DNA from 4 places in the Providencia sp. PROV208 genome. Region 1 is predicted to be linked to each of the others. Evidence: predicted binding sites of a transcription regulator. Region 1 holds the regulator's gene; each other region holds the start of a gene.
The links. Region 1 encodes PurR, which represses purine synthesis genes. Its sites were predicted from a motif close to CANGCAAACGTTTGCNTG; they were not measured.

Region 1 (3,361 bases):
AAGTTTGGAACCACACTTTCTACTGGCACTGCTTAGCACCAAATGCAGGTGGCGAACCAACAGGTAAAGTTGCTGAAGCTATCAACAAAGCATTCGGTTCATTCGCTCAGTTCAAAGAGCAATTCACTGATGCCGCAGTTAAAAACTTCGGTGCAGGTTGGACTTGGTTAGTGAAAAAAGCAGATGGTAGCCTCGCTATCGTCAACACCTCTAACGCAGCAACACCAATCTCTGGTGACGACAAGCCCGTTCTGACTGTTGATATCTGGGAACACGCTTACTACATCGATTACCGTAACGCGCGTCCAAAATACTTAGAAAATTTCTGGGCGCTGGTTAACTGGAAATTTGTTGAAGAAAATCTGGCTTAATTTTAGTTCAGATCTAAAATGACTAAGGGCGAGTACAATACTCGCCCTTAATTATTTCTCATCCTAAATAGTAAGGATGGAAATGAAATCAGAAAATGTGCACAACAAACAAAATAATTACAGCTAAAGAGCCAAATGCCGCTAGTAATCCATATTTTAAATCTGTATCCATGAGACCCTCTCATATCGAGAAATTGAATTATCAAATAACCATAAAATAAAAAGGTTATTTCAGTATACATGCACAAAAACGTAAAACCAGTGTCTATATCACATGTTATAACATCAATTATTTCTTTCGTTTTTGCGCTAGATCAGACAAAATCGATAACAAATCGCTAAATTATTGCCAGCAAAGAGACTATGCATCAATATGCAGGTAATTATTTAACTAGAATTATTTTAGAGACCAAGTTTTGGTTAGGAGTTTTTTCTTCTCATGGCAACAATTAAAGATGTGGCGAAGCGTGCAGGCGTCTCCACCACAACCGTCTCCCATGTTATCAACAAGACGCGTTTTGTCGCTGATGATACAAAAACGGCCGTTTGGGCCGCCATCAAAGAGCTCAATTATTCTCCAAGTGCGGTTGCTCGTAGTTTAAAAGTCAATCACACCAAATCAATTGGTCTACTGGCGACATCAAGTGAGGCGCCCTATTTTGCAGAAGTCATCGAATCTGTTGAAAATAGTTGCTATGAGAAAGGCTACACTTTAATTTTATGTAATTCTCACAATAACTTAGGTAAGCAAAAAGCCTACCTGCAAATGCTGGCGCAAAAACGAGTCGATGGTCTACTTGTCATGTGCTCAGAATACCCCGATACCCTAATTGGCATGTTGGAAGATTACCGCAATATTCCAATGGTGGTAATGGATTGGGGAACTTCTCGTGGCGACTTTACTGATAGTATTATTGATAACTCTTTCCACGGTGGTTATTTAGCCGGTCGTTACCTTATTGATCGCGGTCATCGGGAAATTGGCGTGATCCCGGGGTCTCTCGAAAGAAATACGGGGATTGGACGTTTAACTGGTTTTAAAAAAGCCATGGAAGAAGCCAAAGTCACCCTGAAAGATGAGTGGATTGTTCAGGGAGATTTCGAGCCAGAATCCGGTTATAAAGCGATGATGCAAATCCTCAGTAACAAGCACCGCCCTACAGCTGTCTTTTGTGGTGGTGATATTATGGCGATGGGGGCAATTTGTGCTGCTGATGAGATGGGACTGCGAGTTCCTCAAGATATTTCCATTATTGGTTATGATAACGTGCGTAACGCTCGTTACTTCACCCCAGCTTTGACTACCATTCACCAGCCAAAAGAGCGTTTAGGTCAAATGGCATTTGCGATGTTGCTTGATCGTATCGTGAATAAACGTGAAGATGCACAAACGATTGAAGTTCATCCACGTTTAGTTGAACGCCGTTCCGTGGCAGATGGTCCATTTATCGACTATCGCCGTTAATCATGTCGTTATTATTTAGCTAGCAAACCACTCCGCGTTGAGCGTTTCACTATCACCAAGATAGTCCAGAAGCCAACTCAACGCCGGAGATGTATTGTTTTCAACCCATGTTAAGCAACATGGACTTTCAGGGAAAGGCTGCGCTAGCTCCAATTCAACTAATTTCCCTTCTGCACACAAGGGTGCGGCTCGATGTTCTGGCACCATTCCAACGCAGAGACCATTCGCTAAACATGCCAAACCACTTTCCCAATAAGGCACAACTAAGCGGCGCTGGTTATCCAATGCCCACGTGTCTCGCTTAGGTAAGCTTCGAGAGGTATCTTCAAGACATAAACTCGGATACTCTCGCATTTGGTCATCCGTCAGTTTACCTTGGATTTTTGCTAATGGGTGTTCAGGGCTTGCCACACAGCGCCATGACATAAACCCCATATCACGAAAACTATAACGCTCACCAATGGGTGAGGCACGAGTTGCACCAATTGCCACATCCACTCTGCCATCCGCTAAAGCATCCCAGACACCATTAAAAACTTCAGGGTGTATATAGAGCTCAATATCAGGAAAATGGCGATAAAAGTCTAAAATCAACTGCTCAGTACGCTGTGGTTTCACAATACAATCAACCGCAATACTGAACTGCCCACGCCACCCATTTGCGACTTGCTGACACTGATGGCGGGTATCAATCATTTTTTTGATAACACTTCGGCTCTCTTTAATAAAGATAACGCCCGCTTCAGTCAACACTACATCGCGGTGACGCCGCTCAAATAGTGGTACTGCCAACCATTCCTCGATTTGTTTCACTGTATAGCTGATCGCTGAAGGGACTCGATGCAGCTCATCTGCGGCACCACTAAAACTTCCCGTTCGAGCCACTGCGTCTATGACTTCAAGTGCATGAGCTGACCACATTTTCTTTCCCTTCAAATAATTTGATAGCAGAGTCCAAATATTACCGTTTCACAACGTAAAAAAATAGCCTATACAATAAGATAACCGTTAACATTATTTCAAATATAGATTAAGTAAAAACTATGACAAATACTGCGACAAAAAACTCCTCTGGATTTTTGATTTACCTTGCCGGCTTAAGCATGCTGGGGTTTTTAGCCATCGATATGTATCTGCCTGCCTTTGGTTCAATGCAAACCGCATTAAACACCACTGAAGGTGCGATCAGCGCATCATTAAGTATCTTTTTAGCTGGCTTCGCTTTTGCTCAGCTTTTGTGGGGCCCTCTTTCCGATAAATTAGGTCGTAAACCTATCCTTATTGTCGGGCTTGCCTTATTTATTGTGAGTTGCTTAGGGATGATTTGGGTTACAGATGCAACTCAGTTATTAATATTACGATTCTTACAAGCCGTTGGCGTCTGTGCTGCTGCTGTTTTATGGCAAGCACTTGTTATCGACCGCTATAACGAAGCCGATACCCAAAAAGTGTTTGCCTCTATTATGCCGCTGGTTGCACTCTCTCCTGCCTTAGCACCATTGTTAGGCGCATGGGTACTTGAACA
Region 2 (3,361 bases), on a different contig from region 1:
GGTTGCTGGGAAACACCCATGCCGACGGCAAGCGACAACGCAATGATCATAATGGCGCGACGATTAAGCGGCTCACGTGAAACAATGCGTACACCCGATGCCGCAATGGTACCGAACATAACAATTGTAGCCCCACCTAGAACAGGCTCAGGAATTTGTTGCACAAAACCTGCCACTGCTGGAAATAGACCCAGCAGCACTAACATTAGCGCGACTAAGTAACCAACATAACGGCTAGCCACCCCAGTTAATTGGATCACACCATTATTTTGCCCAAAGCAGGAGTTAGGAAAGGTATTGAATACCGCAGAAACCATGGAGTTTAGACCATTTGCCAAAACTCCACCTTTAATGCGTTTCATATACAGCGGACCACGCACTGGTTGTTCTGAGACATCAGAGGTCGCCGTGATATCACCAATGGTTTCTAAAGAAGTCACCATAAAAATCAAGATCAATGGGATCAGCAAGTTCCAATCAAAAGAGAGACCATAATAGAAAGGTTCAGGAATCGTTATCAGGGATTGCTTGGCATCACTGGCTTGTGCTGTTGGCAGCATATCCATCCACCATGCAGCAAGATAGCCTACCGCCATCGCAATCACTAAAGAAGCAACACGTAGGTACGGATTTTTCTGACGAGTTAGCAAAATAATCACGGCTAAAACAATACCGGCTAGAATCAGGTTATCAGGGGAGCCGAAAGTATTATTACTCAGCGCGCCGTAACCACCACCGATAGAGGTTAAACCGACTTGAATTAACGATAAACCAATGATCATCACGACAACACCTGAAACTAGCGGCGTGATAACTCGGCGAGCCAAGTGTAAAAAGCGAGATAAGATGACTTCAGTCAGCGCTGCGACCATTAAAGTGCCGAATAATGCTGCCATCATTGACGGAATATCGGCTCCGCCTTGCTTAAGTGCAACACCACCCATAATCAATGGTGCAACAAAGTTGAAACTGGTGCCTTGAATTGACAGTAACCCAGAGCCGATAGGACCCCAAGCACGGATTTGAATTAATGAAGCAATTCCTGAAGCAAACAATGACATGCTAATAATGCGCTGGGTATCGTGAGCGGGTAGCCCAAGTGCTTGGCAAATCAACATTGCAGGGGTGATAACGGCGACAAACATCGCTAATAGATGTTGCCCTGCAGCAAATAGAGCCTGAGGAAGCGGAGGTCTATCTTCAAGGCGGTAGATCAGTTCACTTTGATTTTGTACTGTTTTTTCAACATTTTGTTCTTCAGATGCCGTTGCGTTCATTGTTCCAGTTCCACTAGCAAAAAGCGCATTTTAAAGAGAATAATACAAAAAGCAATCGTTTGCGCAAAAAAATTAAGTTGGGTTTTAAATTAAGAGCGTCACATTTTTATATGTTTTAACTTGTATTTATCGCGATTTTTTTTTCTAATCCCTGCACCTGCTTTTGGCGTTTTAAGGAAAAAAATAACGTCTAATTAGTTTTAAATAATATTAACAACAGACGAGGTACGTAAATGTATCATCTCGATGTCTACGGCACACTGGTCGCAGCCACGCTAGTGCTATTACTCGGACGTAAACTGGTAAAATCGGTTTCATTTCTTGAAAAGTACACCATCCCTGAACCCGTAGCTGGGGGATTATTAGTTGCTTTTAGCCTGTTAGTGGTTAAGCAAGTTTTTGACTGGAGCCTTTCTTTCGACTTATCACTGCAAGAACCGATGATGCTTGCATTCTTTGCAACCATTGGTTTGAATGCCAACTTAGCTAGCTTAAAAGCTGGTGGTAAGGCATTGTTAATCTTCATTTTTGTCGTCGTCGGTTTATTACTGGTTCAAAATACAGTCGGTATCGCACTCGCGAAATTATTAGGTCTAGACCCTCTGATGGGACTATTAGCTGGTTCAATCACTTTATCGGGTGGTCATGGTACTGGTGCTGCATGGGGTAAAATCTTTACGGAAGATTACGGCTTCAAGAGTGCAACTGAAGTTGCGATGGCCTGTGCAACTTTTGGTTTAGTACTTGGTGGACTCATTGGTGGTCCTGTTGCACGTTTCTTAATTCGTAATATCCCAACACCGGGTACTGCGGATGAGGACAAAGATGTTCCTACCGCATTTGAAAAACCACAATCCAACCGTATGATTAACTCAATGGTGCTGATTGAAACTATTGCGTTGATTGCTATCTGTTTATTGGCAGGAAGTTGGATTGCAGGGTTACTAGCAGGTACGGCATTTGCACTGCCGAAATTTGTATGTGTCTTGTTTGTCGGGGTTATTTTAAGTAACAGTTTGTCTTTACTTGGTTTTTATCGAGTATTTGACCGCGCAGTGTCTGTCATGGGTAACGTTAGCCTATCCTTATTCTTAGCGATGGCTCTCATGAGTTTAAAACTGTGGGAACTGGCATCTTTGGCGATCCCAATGTTAGTTATTCTCGGCGTTCAAGCTTGTGTAATGGCGTGTTATGCGATTTTTGTTACCTTCCGAGTCATGGGCAAAAACTATGATGCTGCGATTTTGGCTGCAGGTCATTGTGGCTTCGGTTTAGGGGCAACACCAACGGCTATCGCTAACATGCAAGCCGTGACGGATAAATTTGGTCCATCTCACTTAGCATTCTTAGTCGTACCAATGGTTGGTGCATTCTTTATCGATATTGTGAATGCGTTAGTCATCAAGTTCTACTTGTGGTTACCCGTTTTTCCAACAATTGGCGGTTAACACGCAATAAGTATTTAAGTAAATACAAACATATATAACTAAATGTATAAATAAAGCAGGTATTGCCGTGGACATGGATGTGTTCACGGCAATTTTCATTTTAGGTGGGCGAAAAAAGTCGGTGAGATAAAAAGAGCTTAAGCGTGACTGTATTGCTCGCGTTCGGGAAGCCAGCGCTCAATAATCTTCTGAGCATGTTCAGGGTAGTTTTGTTGTATGTGGCGTGCGAGACGTTGCACTTCCGGCAACATATACTGATCGCGCAATAAATCAGCGACTTTAAAGTCAGCATTTCCCGTCTGTCTTGTGCCTAATAGCTCTCCTGGTCCGCGGATCTCCAAATCTTTTTGAGCAATCACAAAGCCATCGTTGCTGTCACGTAAAACCTGCAAGCGCTGCTTAGCAGTATGGGTGAGTGGCGTTTTATAAAGCAGTACACAGTGCGATGCAACGGAACCACGACCAACCCGCCCTCGTAACTGGTGCAACTGCGCTAGCCCAAGTCGTTCTGGGTTATCAATAATCATTAAACTTGCATTAGGAACATCGACACCGACTTCGATTACGGTGGTAGCAACTAACAACTGAATTTCGTTATTTTTAAAAGCCGCCATGATGCTCTGCTTTTCGGTAGGC
Region 3 (3,361 bases), on a different contig from region 1:
TTCGCTTTTGCGCCGAGTTTTTCAACGGAGAATCCAAGGAAACGACCAATATTATTTTCCCAAAACCAAGTAACAAACAGTTCTGGATGCTGTACATACAGCATGATTGGCCAAGGTAAAATTGCGATGAGAGCAACAACCCCCGCCAATAGAGTAGGTAGCCAAAATAGTTTAATACGGCATTGTGTGATAAATACAGGCGCGAGTAATAGGCTGATCCATAAAACGCCAGGAATAAATATCCCTTTAGAAAGCGTAGTGATGATTGTCCCAAGGGCAAGCCAGCAGGCAGATGCGGTAATTTTTTGCTGTTGAATCAGCCCTAATAAGCCATATAAACCAATTGTCGCTCCCGTCATTAACGAAACATCAGTAAACATTTCATGGGTATGACGTAATACCCCCGGAGCACAAACATACAATGCAAATGCTGTCCAAATACGGGCATCTGCAAAATGTTCAGATTTAAAAAAACGACGTGCTAATAAAACAAAAAAGGAAAAGTTAATAATAGAAAAAAATAGGCTGGCACTGCGTGCTGCATCATACAGTGGCATAACACCTGAAAGCAGATGAGAAAAAACGGTAGCGGTCCAATAATATAATGGTGGTTTTTCCATGAATGGTTCACCAGCATTGGTCGGAACAAGCCAATTTCCGGTTTCATACATGGTTTGGATGATACCAAAACTGTAGTTTTCGTCCTGTTTCCATGGGCTATGGCCATAAATTCCAGGAAGAAGATAAATAAGTAAAAACAGAAAAAAAAGCATTAAGGCGCTTTTCTTTGGTGTTGTAATGGATGGTGCAGTCATTGACATGGTATTTATAGAGAATATTTAAATGTTATATTGAAAATATTTTTATAAAAACAATCACTGAGTAAATTAATTATTTAATCAGTGTTGGAAATAAATGCTTTTATAAAAAGATGATTTTTATAAATAATAAAAAATTATTATTAAATAGTTTATCAATACTTTTAAATTTGTCTTTAAACGAAAGGTATATAAAGGTGAATAAACTTAACTATTCTGGATAATCGCAAAGATACAGCTCATTTTTGATATTTTTTGCATTTGTCAGGTTGAAAAATAGGCAGGCATAAAACACTTGATCAATTCCCCCCTTTCGAACGATAATTACGCTCTTCACAATTTGCCTCACTTTGCTCTAAAAGCCAAACGATTGCGTACTGTTCCTAGAGAATAATTTTGCCTTGATAGATATCTCGGTTCAGTGAGTGTTTTCAAAAAAGTAATCGTTTACGTGGATTTAAAGCTGAGACAATGTTCGCTAAGCATTTGGGCAAAATTAAAAAATTGCTTAGTAAAAATAGTGACATAGAATTTTCTAAAATTAATAGCAGAGGTATACCATGGCAGGCCAACAGGCTTCATCCAATTGCAAATTGGATTCATATTTTAAGATCACAGCGCGTGGCTCATCAGTACGCCGCGAAATCATTGCGGGATTAACCACATTCTTAGCGATGGTTTATTCTGTCATCGTGGTGCCAGGTATGCTAGGGCAGGCGGGGTTTCCTCCTACTGCTGTGTTTATTGCAACCTGTTTAGTGGCTGGCTTCGGTTCATTATTAATGGGGCTGTGGGCGAATCTACCGATGGCAATTGGCTGCGCCATCTCACTCACCGCATTTACGGCATTTAGCTTAGTATTAGGGCAACATATCAGTATCCCAGTTGCACTCGGGGCCGTGTTCCTAATGGGGTGTTTATTCACCATTATCTCGATCACTGGGATCCGCAGTTGGATTTTACGTAATATGCCAATGGGTGTGGCGCACGGGACCGGTATTGGTATTGGTCTATTTTTATTACTTATTGCCGCTACCGGTGTTGGCTTAGTAGTGAAAAACCCAAATGCTGGCTTACCTGTGGCATTGGGTGAATTTACGTCATTCCCAGTTTTAATGTCCCTGATTGGATTAGCGGTAATTTTTGGGTTAGAAAAACGCCGTGTGCCGGGTGGGGTATTACTGGTGATTATCGCTATCTCAATTATTGGGTTAATTTTCGATCCTGCGGTGAAGTATCAAGGTTTCTTTAAGCTGCCTTCATTGGGGGAAGATGGTTTGGCTCTAATGTTTAACATGGACATCATGGGGGCTCTGCAAGCTGCGGTTCTACCAAGTGTTCTGGCGTTAGTCATGACAGCGGTTTTCGATGCGACAGGTACGATTCGTGCTGTGGCAGGACAAGCTAACTTGCTGGATAAAGACGGCCAAATTATCGATGGTGGAAAGGCATTAACCGCTGACTCAGTGAGCAGTATTTTTGCAGGGGCAATCGGTGCATCCCCAGCTGCCGTGTATATTGAATCAGCAGCAGGAACTGCTGCGGGTGGTCGTACAGGCTTAACCGCGGTGGTTGTCGGTATTTTATTCTTATTTATCTTGTTCTTATCACCGTTATCTTATCTGGTTCCTGCGTATGCAACAGCGCCAGCGCTAATGTATGTGGGTCTGTTGATGCTGAGCAATGTCTCGAAATTGGATTTCGATGATTTTGTGGATTCGATGTCAGGTCTACTGTGTGCGGTGTTCATCGTATTAACCTGTAATATCGTTACCGGTATTATGTTAGGTTTTGCATCACTGGTTATTGGGCGTATCTGTGCGGGTGAGTGGCGTAAGCTAAACCTAGGTAGCGTCGTTATCGCGGTTCTACTGGTAGCGTTTTATGCTGCCGACCTAGCTATCTAAAGGTAATTCTCATGATAGGGCGGCATCCATTGTCGCCCTTTAACGGATTGTTGCGATTAATTCTAAAGTTAAAATTATTTTCCCGTCAGATAGCCTGTTAAGGATAGAATAGTGGTAAGGCGGAAAATGAAGTGAAAATGCCTATTTTCAATGAGTGACTGCCTTGACTGAAAATCTCATGGTCTGGACGGTGCTATCTCTTACTATGCGGCGGCAGGCAAATTTTGGGTTATCCCGTTATACTTTAAGCTGCGATATTTAGGGTATGCATTAGTCAATAAGTAAGGGCAACATGGAAATTTTCTTTACTATTCTTATTTTGATTTTGGCTGTTTCAGTTTCTGGAGTGGTGACGAAAGTCATCCCCATCCGTATTCCCCTTCCTCTTATTCAGATAGCTATCGGTGCATTGTTGGCGTGGCCTCAATTTGGATTGCATGTCTCTTTTGATCCTGAACTATTTATGGTTCTGTTGATCCCCCCTCTGTTATTCGTCGATGGCTGGAAAACGCCAACCCGTGAATTTTTCCAGAATGGAAGAGAAATTTTTATTCTGGTGTTGGTGCTCGTCTTGGTGACAGTCGTCGGGATTGGGTATCTGATTTACTGGCTAATGCCCGGTATTCCACTTATTGC
Region 4 (3,361 bases), on a different contig from region 1:
ATCAGGGTTACCACCCAGTTTTTGTGTGAGTTTTCGCACGTCCAGCATATGCCCATAGCCCATGTTATAGGCAGCAAGCGTAAACCAAATACGATCATCATCTGCAATCGAGTCTGGTAATCGATTCATAATATAGGCCAAATACGCTGCGCCGCCTTTGATGCTACCCTCAGGATCTAACCTATCTTCAATTCCCATCGTTGTGGCAGTGGGTTTGGTCAGCATCATTATTCCGCGAACACCGGTCGGGGAGGTTGCGAGAGGATCCCAATGGGACTCTTGCCAAGCGATAGCTGCAAGTAGCTTCCAATCGATGGTGTCGACCGTCTCAGCGTACTTTTCAAATAAATGCTGATAGTCAGGTAATTTATTATTAATGGCACTAATAAATGTAATAGTGTCAAAATAATCAAAGGATTCTACATGGCTAAAATGTTTTTCCGTTAAGCGAGCGAGTAGGTCATTTTGATTACTAATATTAAAGAAATCGAGCAGGGCTGCATCTAAGCTATCGTCATACTGACGGCTCATATACCATGTAATGGCATGCTCATCACGCAAGTCAAATGCGACAGCCACTTTGGGGTGAATACGTTGTTGCAAAGAGACCGCAATAGAATCTTCAAGGGTATAATCGATTTCACCTTCTGCAACCATTTCGAGTAATTGGCTTGGCGTATAGTCGGTGCTTTCTTCCCATTTTAGGTTAGGGTATTGCGCTGAAAGTGCTTTTAAAGTGCTGGCGTGAGTACTTCCGGCGATAACCACCAATTTACCTTTCAGGTCATTAAACGTTTTTGGGCGGTTTTTCCCTTTACGGTAAACCAATTGCTGAGTCACGCTTAAATAATTTGGACCTGTTTTCATGGTGTCTAAGCGATCTTTGTTATACAGAAGTCCTGCGACAGCGATATCAGCATCTCTATTGTCGAGGTCGTCAAAAATTTGCTCAATTGTGGGGCGGATAATGATTTTTAGTTTAACACCTAGGTATGTAGCAAAGCCTTGAGCAAGCTCGTAGTCGAAACCTCGGAGCTGACGTTGCTCATCAATATAGATAAGTGGTGAACTTACTGCACTAATACGTAATTCTCCCCGCGCAATAATTTTGTCGATTTGGGGTGTTGGCGTATTTGACCATCGGACATTAAAGCCAATGATCATGGTGGCAAGTAAGGTGATGACCACGATAATAAAATAGTTAACTTTTAGGTTATTCAAATAATTATTTCTCGTGTAAGCACGGGTGCTGTGTTCTATGTAGGGACTGTTTAATCATGGTTATAAATCCAGTGGTTTCGTATTTTGCTCTAACTATGACGATCGGTGCAACTAATATTATCGTATTTAGCACATATTAATATTTAACTAATCGCTCTATTTTTAATCACGCAAACGGTTTCGTATTGATGAACATTGCTCTATAATGGGCGCCGGTTTCCCTGCTTTCGTGATCAGGGCTGGCGTTTAAAAGAGAGAATTGAAGACTATGGAAATTTTGCGTGGCTCACCGGCACTATCAGCATTTCGTATTACCCGCCTTTTGGCGCTGTTTGCTGAAAAACAGCTCCCAGTAACGGATATCTATGCTGAATATATGCATTTTGCTGAGCTATCAGCCCCATTAAGTGGCAGTGAGCAAGGTAAGCTGAGTAGTTTATTAAAATATGGTCCTTCTCTAGCTGAGCATGAGCCATTTGGAAAATTAATTTTAGTCACTCCACGCCCAGGAACTATCTCTCCTTGGTCTTCTAAAGCCACAGACATTGCCCATAACTGCGGTTTAACACAAGTTAAACGTATTGAACGCGGCGTTGCTTACTATATTCAAGCCGATCCACTGACTCATGAGCAGTGGGATCTCGTCATCAGCCTATTGCATGACCGCATGATGGAAACGGTTTTTGCCTCCTTTGAACAGGCTGAAGCGTTATTTGTGCAACATCAGCCTGCACCGATGAAAGTGATTGATATCATCGAAGGCGGTCGTTTAGCGTTAGACACCGCAAACAAAGAAATGGGCTTAGCATTAGCTGACGATGAAATCGATTATTTATTAGAGGCATTCACAGGATTAAAACGCAATCCTACGGATGTTGAGTTGTATATGTTTGCGCAAGCAAATTCCGAACACTGCCGCCATAAAATTTTCAACGCAGATTGGATCATTGATGGGGAAACACAACCGAAATCCCTGTTTAAAATGATTAAAAATACCTTCGAAAAAACCCCTGACCATGTCTTATCCGCATATAAAGATAATGCGGCGGTGATGGAAGGTTCTTCAGTAGGACGCTTCTTCCCAGAGCCTGATGGGCGCACTTATCGCTACCATCAGGAAGATGCACACATTCTGATGAAAGTCGAAACCCATAACCACCCAACAGCCATTTCTCCTTGGCCCGGTGCGGCAACAGGCTCGGGTGGTGAAATTCGTGATGAAGGTGCAACAGGGCGCGGTGCAAAACCTAAAGCAGGCTTAGTCGGCTTCTCAGTTTCAAATTTACGTATTCCTGGCTTTGAACAACCGTGGGAAGAAGATTTTGGTAAGCCAGAGCGTATCGTTACAGCGCTAGATATTATGACTGAAGGCCCTTTAGGTGGTGCGGCATTTAACAATGAGTTTGGTCGTCCTGCTTTATTAGGTTACTTCCGTACTTATGAAGAAAAGGTCAACAGTCACAATGGCGAAGAGTTGCGTGGCTATCATAAGCCGATTATGTTGGCGGGTGGTATCGGGAATATTCGTGCAGATCACGTCCAAAAAGGTGAAATTACCGTTGGCGCTAAACTGATTGTTCTGGGTGGTCCATCCATGAATATCGGCTTAGGTGGGGGAGCTGCGTCATCCATGACCTCGGGTCAATCTGCCGCGGATCTTGATTTTGCTTCCGTCCAACGTGATAACGCAGAAATGGAGCGTCGCTGCCAAGAAGTTATCGATAAATGCTGGCAGTTAGGTGATAAAAACCCAATTCTGTTTATCCATGACGTCGGCGCGGGCGGTTTATCGAACGCAATGCCCGAGTTGGTGAGCGATGGTGGTCGTGGTGGTCGCTATGAACTGCGCAAAATTCTGAATGATGAGCCGGGTATGAGCCCACTAGAAGTATGGTGTAATGAATCTCAAGAGCGCTATGTGATGGCTGTTGCGCCAGAGCAACTCTCCTTATTCACTGAGATTTGTGAGCGTGAACGTGCGCCGTTTGCTGTGATTGGTGAAGCCACTGAAGAGCGCCATTTAACCCTAAACGATGCGCATTTCGATAATCAACCTATTGATATGCCGCTTGATGTGTTATTGGGTAAAACACCGAAAATGCTGCGTGATGTTAAATCACAGAAAGCTGAGCCTGAGTCA

Region 2: the regulator PurR is predicted to act here: its motif matches at 1,326-1,343, upstream of gltS (sodium/glutamate symporter).
Region 3: the regulator PurR is predicted to act here: its motif matches at 1,178-1,195, upstream of PR766_RS14350 (NCS2 family permease).
Region 4: the regulator PurR is predicted to act here: its motif matches at 1,389-1,406, upstream of purL (phosphoribosylformylglycinamidine synthase).

What each region holds. Positions count from the first base shown of each region.
Region 1 is NZ_JAMPNS010000007.1:35,945-39,305, forward strand. It holds gene sodB (superoxide dismutase [Fe]) at 1-371, shown strand, start outside; gene cydH (cytochrome bd-I oxidase subunit CydH) at 460-543, opposite strand; gene purR (HTH-type transcriptional repressor PurR) at 811-1,836, shown strand; gene punR (DNA-binding transcriptional activator PunR) at 1,852-2,757, opposite strand; gene punC (purine nucleoside transporter PunC) at 2,880-3,361, shown strand, end outside.
Region 2 is NZ_JAMPNS010000012.1:83,208-86,568, reverse strand. It holds gene PR766_RS10615 (uracil-xanthine permease family protein) at 1-1,277, opposite strand, end outside; gene gltS (sodium/glutamate symporter) at 1,511-2,725, shown strand; gene recG (ATP-dependent DNA helicase RecG) at 2,863-3,361, opposite strand, start outside.
Region 3 is NZ_JAMPNS010000017.1:162,309-165,669, forward strand. It holds gene PR766_RS14345 (ArnT family glycosyltransferase) at 1-815, opposite strand, end outside; gene PR766_RS14350 (NCS2 family permease) at 1,379-2,725, shown strand; gene PR766_RS14355 (Na+/H+ antiporter) at 3,018-3,361, shown strand, end outside.
Region 4 is NZ_JAMPNS010000001.1:36,260-39,620, forward strand. It holds gene mltF (membrane-bound lytic murein transglycosylase MltF) at 1-1,221, opposite strand, end outside; gene purL (phosphoribosylformylglycinamidine synthase) at 1,490-3,361, shown strand, end outside.